2 regions of the Schumannella luteola genome follow, and region 2 is predicted to be linked to the other one. Evidence: predicted binding sites of a transcription regulator. Region 2 holds the regulator's gene; the other holds the start of a gene.
What was found. The regulator HrcA, encoded in region 2, represses chaperone genes, less so after heat shock. The targets are predictions, from matches to a motif close to TTNGCACTCGNNNNNNNCGAGTGCNAA.
Positions count from the first base shown of each region.

Region 1: the regulator HrcA is predicted to act here: its motif matches at 5,710-5,736, upstream of groL (chaperonin GroEL).

Region 1 covers NZ_JACBZY010000001.1:2,003,748-2,012,262, forward strand. Annotated here, with positions in the region: gene BJ979_RS08935 (heavy metal translocating P-type ATPase) at 1-1,178, opposite strand, end outside; gene BJ979_RS08940 (heavy-metal-associated domain-containing protein) at 1,175-1,444, opposite strand; gene BJ979_RS08945 (metal-sensitive transcriptional regulator) at 1,503-1,847, opposite strand; gene BJ979_RS08950 (nitroreductase family protein) at 2,010-2,552, opposite strand; gene msrB (peptide-methionine (R)-S-oxide reductase MsrB) at 2,549-3,013, opposite strand; gene BJ979_RS08960 (DUF2332 family protein) at 3,145-4,194, shown strand; gene BJ979_RS08965 (DUF3263 domain-containing protein) at 4,262-4,627, shown strand; gene BJ979_RS08970 (LytR C-terminal domain-containing protein) at 4,644-5,222, shown strand; gene BJ979_RS08975 (cold-shock protein) at 5,416-5,619, shown strand; gene groL (chaperonin GroEL) at 5,864-7,483, shown strand; gene BJ979_RS08985 (hypothetical protein) at 7,580-7,720, opposite strand; gene BJ979_RS08990 (hypothetical protein) at 7,759-7,965, opposite strand; gene BJ979_RS08995 (HD domain-containing protein) at 8,058-8,515, opposite strand, start outside.
Region 2 covers NZ_JACBZY010000001.1:3,251,321-3,259,835, forward strand. Annotated here, with positions in the region: gene ybeY (rRNA maturation RNase YbeY) at 1-425, opposite strand, end outside; gene BJ979_RS14830 (PhoH family protein) at 425-1,456, opposite strand; gene BJ979_RS14835 (histidine triad nucleotide-binding protein) at 1,542-1,895, opposite strand; gene BJ979_RS14840 (phosphotransferase) at 1,993-2,766, opposite strand; gene BJ979_RS14845 (16S rRNA (uracil(1498)-N(3))-methyltransferase) at 2,768-3,499, opposite strand; gene dnaJ (molecular chaperone DnaJ) at 3,551-4,660, opposite strand; gene hrcA (heat-inducible transcriptional repressor HrcA) at 4,666-5,700, opposite strand; gene BJ979_RS14860 (DUF4870 domain-containing protein) at 5,972-6,547, shown strand; gene BJ979_RS17720 (DUF4870 domain-containing protein) at 6,681-7,220, shown strand; gene hemW (radical SAM family heme chaperone HemW) at 7,244-8,470, opposite strand; gene BJ979_RS14875 (DUF1990 domain-containing protein) at 8,470-8,515, opposite strand, start outside.

The sequences.
Region 1 (8,515 bases), 1.2 Mb from region 2:
AAGGCCACGATGGCCAGTCCGATCACGACCGGCACGAACACGCTCGACACCCGATCGGCGAGCCACTGCACCTGCGCTTTGCCGGTCTGCGCGTCGATCATGAGAGCGCGGATGCGGGCCAGCTCGGTGTCGGCGCCGACGCGGCGGATCTCGACGACGAGGCGCCCGCCCGAGGAGATCGTTCCGCCGACGACACGATCGCCGGCCGTCACCTCGACCGGAACCGACTCGCCCGTGAGCATGCTGGCGTCGATCGCCGAGGCGCCCTCGACCACGACGCCGTCGGAGGGCACCTTCTCGCCCGGGCGCACCACGACTCGGTCGCCGATCGCGAGCTGCGCCACCGGCACCCGCGTCTCGACGCCGTCGCGCAGCAGGGCCGCGTCTTTCGCTCCGAGCTCGAGCAGCGCCTGCAGTGCGGCACGTGACGAGACGCCGGCGCGCGCCTCGATCCAGCGCCCGAGCAGCAGCAGCACCGTCACGAGCGCGGCGACCTCGAGATAGATCTCGTCGGCTCCGCCCTCGGGACGGCCGATGAGCGTGAAGCTCATGTGCATGCCGGCCATGCCCGCGCCGCCGAAGACGAGGGCGTAGAGCGACCAGCCGAACGCCGCGAGGATGCCGAGGCTGATGAGCGTGTCCATCGTCACGCCGCCGTGACGCAGGTTCACGGCCGCGGCACGGTGGAAGGGCCAGGCGCCCCAGACGACGACCGGCCCGGCGAGCGCGAGGGCGAGCCACTGCCAGTTCTCGAACTGGAGCGCGGGGATCATCGACAGCAGCGCCACCGGCACACCGAGCGCGGCGCTGATCACCAGGCGGCGCAGCAGGGCGCCGGCGTCGCCGGGGTCGTGCTGGTGGCCGGCGGAGCTGCCGTGCTGGTCGTGCTCCGGGCGCTCGTCCTGCGACGCCGGATCGGCGGGGTGCCGCGTCACCGAGGCCGGGGCGGGCTCCGGCGCGGGGATCGTCGCCCGGTACCCGGCCGCCTCGACCGTCTGCAGCAGACGCCCCGCATCCACCGACTCGTCGCTGCCGTCGCTCACGACATGGGCCGTCGACAGGGCGTAGTTCACGGTCGCCTCGACGCCGGGCAGCCTGTTGAGCTTGCGCTCGATGCGGTTCGCGCACGAAGCGCAGGTCATGCCGGTGATGTCGAGACGGTGCTCGACGGCGGTCATGCGCGCTCGCCGCCCTCCGTGGCCTCGCCTGCGGCGCCGGTCACGTCATCGGCGAGGGCGTAGCCCGCCTCCTCGACGGCGGCCCGGATGCGCTCGGCCGCGATCGGCGCCGAGCTCGCGACGGTCACACGCGAGGCTCCGCCGACGACGAGCTCGACGTCGACCGTCGAGACCTCGGCGATCTCGCCGATCTCCTCGGAGACGCTCGCGACGCAGTGCGCGCAGGTCATGCCCTCGACGAGGACGGTGCTGGTGATGGTCGACATGGTCGAGTCCTTTCGGGTACAGGGGGACGCTACGAGCGGCTGTGCTCTCTGCTGCGCTCTACGAGCGCACGAGCCGCGCGATGGCCGCGCTGGCCTCGCGGATCTTCTCCTCGGCGACCGGTCCGCCTTCGGCCGTGGCCTCGGCGACGCAGTGGCTGAGGTGGTCATCGAGCAGCGCGAGCGCGACGGTCTCGAGCGCCTTCGTGGCAGCGGAGACCTGGGTGAGGATGTCGATGCAGTACACGTCGTCCTCGACCATGCGCGCGATGCCGCGCACCTGACCCTCGGCGCGACGCAGGCGCTTGAGCAGCGCGTCCTTGACGTCCACGTAGCCGGGGGACCCGTGCCCGTGTGCGGCGTGGCCGGTGTTCTCGGCGGCGTCCGCCGGGGGTGCTGCGCTCATCCGCGTCTCCGATCCTCGTGTGGCCGATCGAGGTACCCATACCAATACGGGGTAGGGGTATCCGTCGACGACAAGTATGCGCGACCCGCGACGTGCGTGCACGCGCGGGCCGCGCATCCCAGCCTTCTGCCAGCTATACCCCGTTGGGGTATATTGCCGGGGTCACGGTCGGGTGAGGAACTTCTTCGGGTCGATCGGCTTGCGCCGCCCCATCCGCCGTCGTGCCGGCTTCGCGCCGACGTGCAGCCAGCCGAGCAGCTTCTCGCCCTCGGCCAGGCCGTGCGCCTTCGCCACGGCCTTGCTGCGGGTGTGCGATCCGGTGCGCCAGAAGACGCCCCACCCGGCCTCGTCGAGCAGCAGAGTGAGGTTGTGGGCGATGCCCGAGGCCACGGCCTCCTGCTCCCACTCCGGCAGCTTGCCCTTGCGCGGCGAGCTCACGACGGCGATCACGAGGGGAGAGCGGTGCGCCTTGCGCACGTACTTCTCGACATCGTGCCCCTTCTTGCCCTCGGCCTTCGCGAGTCCGAAGCCGATCAGGTCGCGGTCGGCGCCGCGCAGCTCGATGAGCCGCCACGGCCGCAGCGACTTGTGATCGGCGACGGTGGATGCGGCATCCACCAGTCGCAGCAGCTCCTTGCGCTTCGGGGCGTCCTCGCCCACCGACGAATACGAGCGGCGGGCGAGGAGCGCCTCGAAGGCGGTCACTTCGCGGACTCGGCGGGAGTCGCGACCGGGGCGTCGGCCTCGGCGGCGGGAGCCTCGGCGCCCTCCTCCTGGAAGCCCAGCGCGAGGGAGTTCATGCAGTAACGCAGACCGGTCGGCGTGCCGAAGCCGTCGTCGAAGACGTGGCCCAGGTGCGAACCGCAGTTCGCGCAGCGCACCTCGGTGCGCACCGCGCCCGGCAGGCTGCGATCTTCCAGCAGCTCGACGGCCTCGGGGTTGACCGAGTCGTAGAAGCTCGGCCAGCCGCATCCGGAATCGAACTTGGTGCCGCTCTTGAACAGCTCGGCGCCGCAGGCGCCGCAGGTGTAGAGGCCGGCGCGGTGCTCGTCGAGCAGCTCTCCGGTCCAGGCCCGCTCGGTGGCGGCCTCGCGCAGCACCTTGTAGCGGTCGGCGCTCAGCGACTCCTGCCACTCGGCGTCGGTCTTCTCGACCTCGTAGGCCATGTCGTTCCCTTTCGTCGGACGTACGACACATTCAACCGCGTGTCGGGGCGCGCTGTTCCCATGTGCACGCGGCACGGAGGCGGCGCCGAGACGGCGTGGATGCGGTTCGGAGCGGGCGGCAGGATGGGGGCATGCCCGACACCGCATCCGAGTCGACCGCCGCCTGGTTCTCGCGCGCGGCGCGCGAGCTCGGGCCGCACAGTGCACGGCACGGCGAGTGGGCGGCGGCGATCGCCGATGACCCCGAGGTGCTCGCGGTCATCGAGAGGCTCCCGCCGGGCGAGCGGCATCCCTCGCTCGTCTTCGCCGTCGCCGACCTGCTCGGCGCGCCGGCGAGGGAGTACGCGGGATTGCGCGAGTGGATGCTGACGCACGCCGAGACGCTCGCCGTCGCCGCGCGCGGGCGCCGCACCCAGACGAACGAGGTCGGCCGCACCGCGCCGCTCGCCGCCGCGCTCGCGCGTATCGAGGGCCCGGTCGTGCTGCTCGAGCTGGGCGCCGCCGCGGGGCTGTGCCTCGCGCTCGACCGCTGGACGATCCGGTTCGAGCGGGATGGCGGCGAGGCGGGCGGCGCGGACGCCCGCGACGGCGCGCATGCGGCGCCCGTCGCCGAGGCGGTGTCGGAACTCGGCGCCGGCGACCCCCTCGTGCGCTGCGCGGTGTCGGGGCCGGGTGCGCTGCCGACGCGCCTGCCGCGCATCCTCGCCCGCCGCGGGGTCGACCTCGCTCCGCTCGACTCGGCCGATCCGGCCGATGCGCGCTGGCTCGAGGCGCTGACCCCGGTCGACCGGCCCGACCGGCGTGCCCGACTGCGGGCCGCGCTCGTCGCGGTGCGCTCGCATCCGATCGAGGTCGTGGAGGGCGACGCGGCCCAGCTCATCGCCGACCCGACGCGCCTGCGCGAACTGTCGCCGGCCGTGCCCGCGGGCGCCGAACTCGTGATCGTGTCGCTCGGCACGCTCGTCTACCTGCGTCGCGAGGTGCGGGCTGGATTCCTCGACGCCGTGCGCTCGATCGGCGCCCGGTCGATCACGCTCGAGGGCGCCGCGGCGCTGCCCGAGGTGGCCGAGCGTCTCGCCGGACGCGAGGCCGCGCATCCCCTCGGATCCGTGCTCGCGCTCGACGGCGAGCCGCTCGCCCGCACGAGTCCGCACGGCGATCAGCTGCGCTGGATCGGCTGAGTCGCGCGTTCGCGACACCGCGGCGGGGCTGTCGGGCGACCCGCATCGCCCGCACTAGCCTGACCGGATGATCCCCTCGCCGAGCCCCGAGCCCGCGGCATCGCCGTCGGACGCGGCGGGGGCGGCTGCGGCCGAGTCGACCAGGGCGACCGCTCCGGCCGGCGCCGCCGTGATGGGTCTGACCGACGCCGAACGCCGCGTGCTCGACTTCGAGCGCGACTGGATCGGGCGCGGCGGGGCGAAGGAGGCGGCGATCCGCTCGGAGCTGGGACTCACCTCGGCTCGCTACCATCAGCTGCTCCACTCCGCGATCGATCGCCCCGATGCGCTCGCCGCCGATCCGCTTCTCGTGCGTCGGCTGCAGCGGCTCCGCACCGCCCGCACCCGGGCCCGTGCCGCACGCACGTTCCGGATCGATCCCACCGACAGCTGAGGACCACCCCGCACCGATGAGCACCGCACCCCGCGACCGCTTCGACGACGTCCCGCACGACCTCACGCGCGTCGGCGCGCACCGCGGACCCGCTCCGCGCGGTCGCGGCTGGGTCGTCTTCGCCTGGGCGGCGCTCGCGACGGGCGTGCTCGTGGCCGTCGGCCTGTTCACGCTCTCGCGCGTCGACTCCCGCTTCTCGATCGAGCTGCCCTTCGGCTCGAGCGATTCCGCCGCCGGCCCCGCCGCCAGCCAGAGCGCGGCCGACGAGAGCCCGGCGATCACCGAGCCCGGCTCGGTCGACCCGGCGATCGCCGATGCGCTGCGCATCTCGATCCTCAACGCGAGCAAGAACGACGACGCCGAAGACGGGATCGCGACCAAGCTGAAGGATGCGGGCTGGAACATCTCCGGAACCGCCGACGCCGACGAGCGCACGAGCAAGGCGACGGTCGTCTACTACTCGGGCAAGGAGTACGAGGGCGTCGCCAAGGGCATGGTGCAGATCCTCGGCACCGGCTCCATCCGGCTCTCCTCGGCCTTCCCCGGCGCGCCCGTCACCATCGTGCTCGGCGACGACTTCACCCCCGTCGGCTGAGGCCGGATCGCCCGCTGACGGGCGCTCGTGTTACGCGAGTGTTTAATCTGGATGCCGATCGTCCGCTCCGGCCCCCTTTCGCCCGATTCCCCTCGTGATCGGCGCTTTCCCGGGGCTAGCATCGGCGCACGGACGGCCTTACAGCACTGCGCACCACCGCCGTCCTGCGCGCACAGCACAGCGAGGAGAGGCGATGGCCAACGGGACCGTCAAATGGTTCAACGCGGAGAAGGGCTACGGCTTCATCACCGTGGACGAGGGCGGACAGGATGTGTTCGTCCACTACTCCGCGATCGACATGAGCGGCTACAAGGTGCTCGAGGAGGGGCAGAAGGTCGTCTTCGAGCTCGGCACCGGGGCGAAGGGGCCCCAGGCCGAAGCCGTGCGGCCGGCCTGACCGGGAGTCGCGAGCGGGCGGTGCTGCGGCGCCGCCCGCTTTCGTGTCCGCCCCGGGCGGATCCGGGCCCGTCATCCCGCGTCGCGGTGGCTTGCACTCCCTCAGGGCGAGTGCCAGAATGACTCCTGGCACTCCCTCGTTCGGAGTGCTAACCCATGAACCACTGCTGCCGGTCACGACCGTGCTCACGGCTCCGTGCGCATCCGTGCTCAGCAGGCCGACGTCCGGGAGGGACGAGAACTACATGGCGAAGATCATCGCATTCGACGAGGAGGCCCGCCGCGGCCTCGAGCGCGGCCTCAACACGCTGGCCGACGCCGTGAAGGTCACGCTCGGACCGCGCGGCCGCAACGTCGTTCTGGAGAAGAAGTGGGGCGCCCCCACCATCACCAACGACGGCGTCTCCATCGCCAAGGAGATCGAGCTCGACGACCCGTACGAGAAGATCGGCGCGGAGCTCGTCAAGGAGGTCGCCAAGAAGACCGACGACGTCGCCGGTGACGGCACCACCACCTCGGTCGTGCTCGCCCAGGCGCTCGTGCGCGAGGGGCTGCGCAACGTCGCGGCCGGCGCCGACCCGATCAGCCTCAAGCGCGGCATCGAGAAGGCCGTCAAGGCCGTCGAGGCCGAGCTCGTCGCCACCGCCAAGGAGATCGAGACCAAGGACGAGATCGCCGCCACCGCGAGCATCTCCGCCGCCGACAGCGAGATCGGCGAGCTCATCGCCGAGGCGATCGACAAGGTCGGCAAGGAGGGCGTCGTCACCGTCGAGGAGTCGAACACCTTCGGCACCACGCTCGAGCTCACCGAGGGCATGCGCTTCGACAAGGGCTACCTGTCGCAGTACTTCGTCACCGACCCGGAGCGTCAGGAGGCGGTCTTCGAAGACCCGTACATCCTGATCGTCAACTCGAAGATCTCGAACATCAAGGACCTGCTCCCGGTCGTCGACAAGGTGATCCAGAGCGGCAAGCAGCTGCTCATCATCGCCGAGGACGTCGACGGCGAGGCGCTCGCGACTCTCGTCGTGAACAAGATCCGCGGCATCTTCAAGTCGGTCGCCGTCAAGGCCCCCGGCTTCGGCGACCGCCGCAAGGCCCAGCTGCAGGACATCGCGATCCTCACCGGCGGCCAGGTCATCAGCGAGGAGGTCGGCCTCAAGCTCGAGAACGCGACCCTCGAGCTGCTCGGTCAGGCCCGCAAGGTCATCGTCACCAAGGACGAGACCACGATCGTGGAGGGTGCCGGATCGGCCGACGCCATCGCGGGCCGCGTGAAGCAGATCCGCCAGGAGATCGACAACACCGACTCCGACTACGACCGCGAGAAGCTGCAGGAGCGCCTCGCCAAGCTCGCCGGCGGCGTCGCCGTCATCAAGGCGGGCGCGGCCACCGAGGTCGAGCTCAAGGAGCGCAAGCACCGCATCGAGGACGCCGTGCGCAACGCGAAGGCCGCCGTCGAGGAGGGCATCGTCGCCGGTGGTGGCGTCGCCCTCATCCAGGCCGGCAAGCTCGCCTTCGACAAGCTCGAGGTCTCGGGTGACGAGGCGACCGGCGCCAAGATCGTGCGCGTCGCGATCGACGCCCCGCTCAAGCAGATCGCCCTCAACGCGGGCCTCGAGCCCGGCGTCGTCGTCGACAAGGTGCGCAACCTGCCCGTCGGACACGGCCTCAACGCCGCGACCGGCGAGTACGTCGACATGCTCGCCTCGGGCATCAACGACCCGGTGAAGGTGACCCGCTCGGCGCTGCTCAACGCGGCCTCGATCGCCGGTCTCTTCCTCACCACCGAGGCCGTCGTCGCCGACAAGCCGGAGAAGGTCGCGGCCCCGGCCGGCGACCCGACCGGCGGCATGGACTTCTGATCGTCTGATCAGACGGTCTGAGCCTCGGCTCGCACTGCTCGGGAGCGGGCGGTTCCCCTCGGGGAGCCGCCCGCTTCGTCGTTCCCGGGCGTCGGCTCAGGCGTAGAGCAGTCCGACCAGCGGGGGCATGACCAGCGCGAACACTCCGCCGATCGTGTCGGCCAGGCAGACCGCGAAGCCCGCCACGGCGACCAGTCGCCGCTCGCGTCCCGGCTGGATGCCGATCGCGCCGAGCACGACGCCGACGATCGCCGTGACCGTCGTCGCGAGCCCGATCAGGCGAACACCGCGGAGGTCTCAGCCGGGGAGACGGCGAAGGAGCGGATGATCATCGGCGTGCTGAACGCGAGCACCTGCACCGTCATGCCGAGCACGAGCAGCACGATCGCGATGATCAGCGACGCCTTTCCGGGGCTGCCGGAGCGCAGCGGCGGCACCGCAGGGGTCGGGTAGGAGGCCGGGGGAACCTGAGCGGGAATCACGCGCGCACTCTAGCGGGGCGGCATGACGTCCGTGGCGGGGCGATCCGGTGGGGCGGCGTCGTCGGCGAGGCGCCCGAGCGGGGCGGAACGACCTACGTGTCGTGGTGATCCGGGCCCGTCGCCCGGTGCTCGTGCGGATGCGCGGCCAGCTTGCCGACGAGGCCGCTCTCGACGAGACGGCGGGCCTGCGTGCTCGGCTTCCGCTGCGCTTGCGCGGTGACGAGGGCGCCGAACTCGGTGCCCAGCTCGCCGCGGGGGAACCGGGCGAGCACCGCATCCACCAGCTCCGTCGGCAGCGCGTCGGGGCGCGCGCCGCTGATGTCGAGCCCGGTCGCGATCTCGAGCAGGTGGCCGTCGGGATCGTCGACCGGCACCTCGGGCCAGTTGTGCCGCACGATCACCTCGGCGAGCCGGTCGCGTCGCACCGCCGGCCAGCCGGCCCCGGCGGCGACCGCCCAGGCCACGTGACCGCCGGCCTCCTCGTACGAGGGCTCGGCGGCGTCGAAGGCGCGGGCGAGGCCGATGTCGTGCAGCAGCGCGGCGACGCAGA
Region 2 (8,515 bases):
ATCTCGGCCTGGATGCCGAACATCTCCTTGTGCTCCTCGGGCTCCGCGTGGTCGAAGCCGAGCAGGTGCAGCACTCCGTGGGCGGTCAGCAGCAGCAGCTCGTCGAGGGTCGAGTGGCCCGCGGTCACCGCCTGCGAGGCGGCGACCTGCGGGCAGAGCACGATGTCGCCCAGCAGCCCGGGAGGGGTGAGCTCCTCGTCGTTGCCGGGGCGCAGCTCGTCCATCGGGAAGCTGAGCACATCGGTCGGGCCGGGCTCGTCCATCCACTGCACGTGCAGCTGCTCCATGGCGGCCTCGTCGACGAGCTGGATCGCGAGCTCGGCGTCGGGGTGCACGCGCATGTGGTCGAGCGCGAAGGCCGCGAGTCGCTGGATGGCGGCGACATCCGCCTCCATGCCCGACTCGTTGTTGATCTCGATCGACATCAGCGGCCTCTCTGCCACGGCGGGCGGCGGTCTTGCGGGGTGTGGCCGCGGCGTTCGGCGCGGTTCGCGCCCTCGCGGGCGCCGTCGTGGTCGCGCTGCTCGCGCTCGAAGCGACGCGCCTGCTGCTGCTCGTCGTACTCGGTGTAGGCGTCGACGATGCGGCCCACGAGGCTGTGCCGCACGACGTCGTCGCTCGTCAGCCGGGCGAAGTGGATGTCGTCGATGCCGTCGAGCACCTTCGTCACCAGACGGAGTCCGCTCGCTGCGGCGGGCAAATCGACCTGGGTGATGTCGCCGGTGATGACCATGCGCGAGTCGAAGCCCAGACGCGTGAGGAACATCTTCATCTGCTCGGGCGTCGTGTTCTGCGCCTCGTCGAGCACGACGAAGGCGTTGTTGAGCGTGCGGCCGCGCATGTAGGCGAGCGGGGCGACCTCGACGGTGCCGGTCGCGAGCAGCTTCGGCACGAGCTCGGGATCCATCATCTCGTTGAGCGCGTCGTAGAGCGGTCGCAGATAGGGGTCGATCTTGTCGGTCAGCGTGCCGGGCAGGAAGCCGAGCCGCTCCCCCGCCTCGATGGCCGGACGCGACAGGATGATGCGCTCGACCTCCTTGCGCTGCAGCGCCTGCACGGCCTTCGCCATGGCGAGGTAGGTCTTGCCGGTTCCGGCCGGGCCGATGCCGAAGGTGATCGTGTTCTCGTCGATCGCGTCGACGTAGGCGCGCTGACCGGCGGTCTTGGGGCGGATGACCTTGCCGCGGCTGTTGAGGATCACCTGGCCGAGCAGCTCGGCCGGCTTGCCCTCGCCGCGGTCGAGGATGCGCGCCGAGCTGGTCACGTCGCTGGCGCCGAGGTCGGCGCCCTCGCGCACCATCGTGACGAGCTCCTCGACGAGGGTGCGGGCGGCCCGCACCTCGCGGGCGTCGCCCTCGAGGGTCACGTGGTTGCCGCGCACGTGCACGGTCACTTCGGGGTACTGCTTCTCGATCGTGGTCAGCAGGCGGTCCTGCGGGCCGAGCAGCCGCACCATGGCGACGCCGTCGACCTCGATCTCCGCGCGGTCGGCGCCGCCGATCGGGGTGCTGCGGGGGTCGATCCCCGCTGAGCTGATGCCGTCAGGCAATGTTTCCTTCCTCGAGGCCGCCGCCGCCCAGCACGTGCGCGTGCACGTGGAAGACGGTCTGGCCGGCCTCTTCACCGGTGTTGAACATCAGGCGGTACTGGCCGCCGCTGTGCTCGTCGGCGAGCTTCTGGGCGGTGGCCACGACGTGCGCGAGCAGCGCCGGGTCGCCGACGGCCAGCTGGGTCACGTCGCGGTAGGCGTCGGTCTTGGGGATCACCAGGAGGTGAACCGGCGCCTTCGGGGCGATGTCGCGGATCGCGATCACCCGGTCGTCTTCGAGCACGATGTCGGCCGGGATCTCGCGCGCGATGATGCGGCTGAAGATCGAGGGGGCGCTGTCGCTCATGGCTCCATCGTAATCGGCGGGCGGATGCCGCCGCAGTGCGCTCGCGCCGGGCGAACGCGGTCCGCGGGCGGTCGTCGCACCCCGCACGGCGGCGAGCTCAGGACTCGGCCTCCCAGAGCTGTCGATACCAGCGGATGCGCTCCGCATCCGGTTCGATTCCGTAAGCGGCATAGAAGGCGTCGTCGTGCCCGGGGCCGTAGTTCCACTCCAGGCTCATGCTCGCGACGGCGAGGTCGGCCCAGCGGTCGCCGGGGGCGAGGTCGCCGAGGTCGACGTGGGCGGCGAAGGCGCCGGCCGCGTCGAGCAGGGTGTTGGGCGCGCAGGCGTCGCCGTGCACGAGCACCGGGTCGTCGATCGGCGGACGCGGTGCGAGCTTCTGCGGCTGACGCCCCACCCAGGTCTCATCGGCCCAGTGCCCGGGCACGTCGTCGAGCGGGAGCGTGTGGATGCGCCGCAGCCCCTCGACGATCGCCGCGATCGCGACCTCGGGTCTCGCGCGGTTGGCGTCGCTCACGGCGGTGTCGCCGTCGAGCGCCGCGGTCACGAGCCAGGCGCCGTCGTCGTCGGCGCCGGCGTCGAGCACGCGAGGCGCGGGATGCCGACCGTCGAGCCAGCGCATCCGCTCCTCTTCGCGCCGCAGCGATTCCGCCAGCACCGGCGGTGACCACTTCACGACGCGATCGCCGAGCCGGAACGTCAGCCCGCCGAGCGAGTTCTGCCAGAGTGCCCGCGGTTCCGCGCCGGCCTCGGCGGCGAGGCGCGCGATCACGGCCGGCAGCTCGAAGCCGCTCGGGTCGAGCTGGTAGCTCAGGTCGGGCGCCGCCGTCAGGTCGCGCCCGCGCTCGTCGTGCGGATCCGCCTCCGTGGTCATCTCACCAGCGCCCCAGTCGTGCGGCGAGCACCGCGATGGCCGCCGGCCCCGCCGTCGAGGTGCGCAGCACCTCCGGCCCCAGCCGCACGCCGACGGCGCCGGCGTCGGCCAGCAGCGCCAGCTCGCGCGGCGAGATGCCGCCCTCGGGTCCGACCACGAAGGTCACGCGCCCCGCGGAGGGCAGTTCGACCTGCGAGATCGGCACCGCCCCGCCCGGGTCGAGCACGAGCAGCAGGCCGTCGCCCCGCGCCAGCTCGGCGGTCGACTGCGGCGCCGTCACCTCGGGCACGCGGGTGCGGATGCTCTGCTTGGCCGCCTCGCGGGCGATCGACTCCCAGCGGGCGCGGCCTTTCGCGGCCTTCGTCGCATCCCACCGGGTCACCGAGCGCTCGGCCGACCAGGGCACGATCCCGGCGACGCCGAGCTCGGTCGCCGCCTGCACGGCCATCTCGTCGCGGCCGCCCTTCGCGAGCGCCTGCGCGAGCCAGAGTTGCGGCTGCGGATCGGGCTCGTCGCGCACCTCGTCGACCTCGAGCACCAGCTCGCCCGGCTCGGCGCTCACGACCGCGCCAGTCACGATCACGCCGTCGCCGTTGCCGATCGACACGCGCTCGCCCACCCGGGTGCGGGCGACCTTGACGGCGTGCGCCGCTTCCTCGCCACGGATCGCGACGCGCGCACCCACGACCGCCTGCGCCGCCGTCAGCTCCGGGTTGAGGTAGAGCCACGCCATGCCATCCGCCCTTCGGGGTCAGCAGACCGCGCCGAGCGCGGCCCGCGCGGATCAGAAGTTGAGGAAGCGGTCGCGCAGCTTCGCGAACAGCCCCTGCTGGAAGGTGGCGAACTCGGGCTTGATCGGCGGGCGGCTCTGCGCGAACTGCTCGAAGATCGCCTTCTCCTTCGAGTTGAGGCGCACCGGGGTGATGACCTGCACGCCGACCTTGAGGTCGCCGCGACCGCCGCCACGCAGGTGGGTGATGCCGCGGTCCTTGACCGTCAGAACCTCGGCGCTCTGCGTGCCCGGCTTGATCTCGAGGTCGACGTCGCCGTCGAGCGAGGCGAGCGTGACCTTGGTGCCGAGCACCGCATCCGTCATCTGCACCTCGACCGTCGCGAGCAGGTCGTCGTTCGTGCGGCTGAAGACGTCGTGGTGGCCGACCTTGACCTCGAGGTACAGGTCGCCGTTCGGGCCGCCGGCCTGGCCGGCCTCGCCCTCGCCGGGCAGGTGGATGCGCATGCCCGTGTCGACGCCGGCCGGCACGTCGACGCCGACCGTGCGCTTGGCCCGGACGCGCCCCTGGCCCGCGCAGGTGACGCAGGGCGAGGGGATGACGGTGCCGTAGCCGCGGCAGGTGCCGCAGGGGCTCGAGGTCATGACGTTGCCGAGCAGCGAGCGCACCGAGCGCTGGATCTGGCCGGAGCCGCGGCAGATGTCGCAGGTCTGGATGTGCGTGCCCGGGGCGGCGCACGCGCCGTCGCAGGTGGGGCAGCGCACCGCGGTGTCGATCTCGAGGTCGCGGGCGGTGCCGAAGACGACCTCGTCGAGGTCGACCTCGATGCGCAGCAGCGCATCCTGCCCGCGCTCCGTGCGCGAGCGGGGGCCGCTCTGGCGCTGGGCGGCGTTGAAGAAGGTCTCGAAGATGTCGCCGAAGCCGCCGTTGAACGACCCCGAGCCGAAGCCCGCCGAGTCGCCCAGGTCGTAGCGCTGGCGCTGCTGCGGGTCGCTGAGCACGTCGTAGGCGTGCGTCACCGACTTGAAGCGCTCGGCCGCGTCCTCGCTGGGGTTGACGTCCGGGTGCAGCTCGCGCGCGAGCCGGCGGTACGCCTTCTTGATGTCCTCGGGCGAGGCGTCGCGTGCGACACCCAGCACGTCGTAGTGGTCGGTCGTGGCCACGAAGGTCAGTCCTCTCCGAGCAGTCGCGACAGGTAGCGCGCCACCGCGCGCACCGCCGCCATGTTGTTCGAGTAATCCATGCGCGTCGGTCCGAGCAGGCCCACGTGCGCGAGGCTTCCGCCGGCGCTGTAGCCGCTCGAGACGACGCTCGTCTCCTCGAGGCCGGTTCCCGCGTTCTCGCGCCCGATGCGCACCGCGACCCCCGCCTCGTCGATCTCCATCTCACCGAACAGCTTGAGCAGCGTGACCTGCTCCTCGATCGCCTCGAGCACCGGGAAGATGCTGCCGGTGAAGTCGCCCTCGGTGCGGGCGAGGTTGGCGGTGCCGGCCATGACCAGGCGGTCCTGGCGGCTGTCGGCCAGCTGACGGGCGAGCCGCGCCGCGATCCGGTCGGCCAGTGCGCGACGCGGGGCGGGGATGCCCTCCAGCAGTCGCGCGAGCACGCCGGGCGCCTCGCTCAGGGTCACGCCGATCAGCTCGGCGTTGAGTCGCGCCCGCAGCTCGGCGAGGTAGGGCTCCTCGGCGGCGGACTGCTCAGCGGCATCCGCGAGCTCGATCAGGCTCTGGTCGACGCGGCCGGAGTCGGTGATGAGCACCGACATCAGACGGCTCGGCGCGAGCGCCACGATCTCGACGTGCCGCACGCGTGACGAGCCAAAGAGGGGATACTGCGCGAGCGCGACCTGGTTCGTGAGCTGAGACAGCATCCGCACGGTGCGCGCGAGCACGTCGTCGAGGTCGTCGGCCTGGCCGAGGAAGGCCTCGATCGCGTGCCGCTGCGCCGGGCTGAGCGGGCGCAGGTCGGTGAGCTGGTCGACGAAGACGCGGTAGCCCTTGTCGGTGGGCACGCGGCCCGAGGAGGTGTGCGGGGCCGCGATCAGCTCCTCGTCTTCGAGCTGCGCCATGTCGTTGCGGATCGTCGCCGCCGAGACGCCGAAGGCATGCCGCTCGACGATCGACTTCGAGCCGACCGGCTCGCGTGATTCGACGTAGTCCTGCACGATCGCGCGCAGCACCGCGAGGGAGCGTTCCGAGACCACGGCTGCTCCTTCCCTGTCACGTCCTGATCGCGTCGACCGGGGGCGCGTGCTGCCCGTTCCGCCCGCCAGGGCGAGGGAGGTGCTGGCACTCCGGTACGACGACTGCCAAGTCTAACCGCCGCAACACCGGGAATGTCGTTGCACCGCCGTCGAGCCACCCACTACCGTGAGTGCCGCGTCCCGGCTGGTCTTCTGCGACCGAGACGGCGACCGCACGACCTCATCCCGGGAGCCGCCCCCCGCGTTCCCCCTCTGAAAGGCCTACGCCGCCATGACGGACCCCAACAACCCCCAGCAGCCCGGTCAGCCGCAGTACGGCGCACCCCAGCAGCCGCAGCAGCCCCAGTACGGCGCCCCGCAGCAGCAGCCCGCCTACGGCGCGCCGCAGCAGCCCCAGCAGCCCCAGTACGGCGCCCCGCAGGGCGGCTACGGCCAGCCCGGCGCGCAGCCGCAGTACGGCGCCCCGCAGCCGGCGCCGGCGCAGCCGCTCAGCCCCGCCGAAGACAAGCAGTGGGCGTCGTTCGCCCACCTCGGCGGCATCCTCGGCTTCCTGCCGTCGCTGCTCATCTGGCTCATCCTCAAGGAGCGCGGCCCGCTCGTCGCCCAGGAGGGCAAGGAGGCGCTGAACTTCCAGATCACGATCGTCTTCGCCGCGATCGCCGCCGGGATCTTGAACATCATCTTCGGCGTCGTCGGCGCCACCACGGGTGTGCCGATCGGCTTCGTCGGAAGCCTGCTCTCGCTCGCGGTGTGGGTCTGCAGCCTGATCTTCTCGATCATCGGCTTCACCCGCGTCAACGGCGGCGGGGCCTACCGCTACCCCTTCGCGATCCGCATCATCAAGTAAGCGCGAACCGCGTCCGACGGCGCCAGATCCCTACGGGGGTCCGGCGCCGTCGTCGTCTCCGCGCGCGACGGCCGGGCGCGATGGGGAGCGCTGTCCCTCGACCTGGGACGGCGCGGATGGTTCACTGTCAGTCATGAGCGACGGTCAGCCCACCCCTCCCGCCGACACCCCGCAGCCCGAAGGCACGCCGGGCGTCACCCCGCCTCCGCCCGCCGGCGCGACTCCGCCGCCCCCGCCGGGCGCGACCCCGCCCCCGCCGCCGAACTACGGCGCGACTCCCCCGCCGCCGCCCGGCGCACCTGGCGCCTACCCGCAGCAGGGCTACCCCGCCGCACCCGGAGTGCAGCCGATGAACCCGACCGACGAGAAGACCTGGTCGATCCTGCTGCACCTCGGCCCGATCATCGTGAGCTTCCTGGTGCCGCTCATCGGCTACCTCGTGCTCAAGGACCGCGGCCCGTTCATCCGCCACAACGCCGTGCAGGCCCTGAACTTCACGCTGACGATGCTGATCGGCTACGTGGCGTCGTATCTGCTGATGCTCGTGCTCATCGGCTTCATCACGCTGCCGATCGTGTGGGTGCTCAGCATCGTCTTCGCGATCATCGCCGCGGTGAAGACCAACAAGGGCGAGTACTACACGTACCCGTTCTCCATCAAGTTCGTGAAGTAAGACCGCCGTCCGGCGGGATGCGGTCAGTCGGCGAGCAGGCGACGCACCACCGCATCCGCGAGCAGTCGTCCCGGCCGGGTCAGCACGATCCGGCCGGTGACGGCGGCCCGACCATCGACCAGGCCCTCGGCGATGAGCCCCGCGACCGCGCGGCGGCCGTCGGCGTCGAGCACCCCGGTCGGCAGCCCGTCGACGACCCGCGTCTCGAGCAGCACCCGCTCGACGCGACGCGTCTCGTCATCCAGCGTCTCGCGGGCGTGCGCCGGCGAGATGCCCTCGGCGATGCGGCCCGCGTAGGCCGCCGGGTGCTTGACGTTCCACCAGCGCACCCCGCCGACATGGCTGTGCGCGCCGGGCCCGATGCCCCACCAGTCCTGGCTCGTCCAGTACGCGAGGTTGTGGCGTGAGCGCCGCTCGGCGCCGCGCGAGAAGTTGCTGACCTCGTACCAGTCGTAGCCCGCTCCGGTGAAGGCCGCGTCCGCCATGTCGTAGAAGTCGGCCTGGGCGTCGTCGGAGGGCTCGGGCACCTCGCCGCGCTTGATCTGGCGGGCGAGCTTCGTGCCCTGCTCGACGATGAGCGCGTAGGCGGAGATGTGACCGGGCTCCTCGGCGAGCACGGCGTCGAGCGTGCGCGTCCACTGGTCCGCGGTCTCGCCGGGTGAGCCGTAGATGACGTCGAGGCTGACCTCGAGACCGGCCTCCCGCGCCCAGCGCACGACCTGGGGCACCCGCGCGGGGTCGTGCGTGCGCTCGAGCGTCGCGAGCACCTCGGGCACGGCCGACTGCATGCCGAAGCTCACCCGGGTGAAGCCGGCCTCGGCGAGCGCCGCCAGGTCGGCCGCATCCACCGAGTCGGGGTTCGCCTCGGTCGTGATCTCGGCGCCCGGGGCGAAGCCCCAGGTGTCGCGGATGCCGTGCAGCATCGCCGCGAGGTCGCCGACCGGCAGCAGGGTCGGGGTGCCGCCGCCGAAGAACACGGTCGACACCGGCCGAGCGCCGACGCCGGCGCGGTCGAGCACGCCACCGGCGAAGCGGATCTCGTCGAGCGCCTGACCGGCGTAGTCCGACTGCTTGACGCCGCGGATCTCGCTCGCCGTGTAGGTGTTGAAGTCGCAGTAGCCGCAGCGCACCGTGCAGAACGGCACGTGCACGTAGACGCCCAGGTCGCGCTCGGCGGAGCCCACGGCGGCGGACGCCGGGAGCGTTCCGTCGGCCGGAGCCGGGTCGCCCTCCGGGAGGATGCTCGGCATCAGGCGGGATCTCGCGTCGCGGCGGGCGCGGAGTCGCCGGACGCC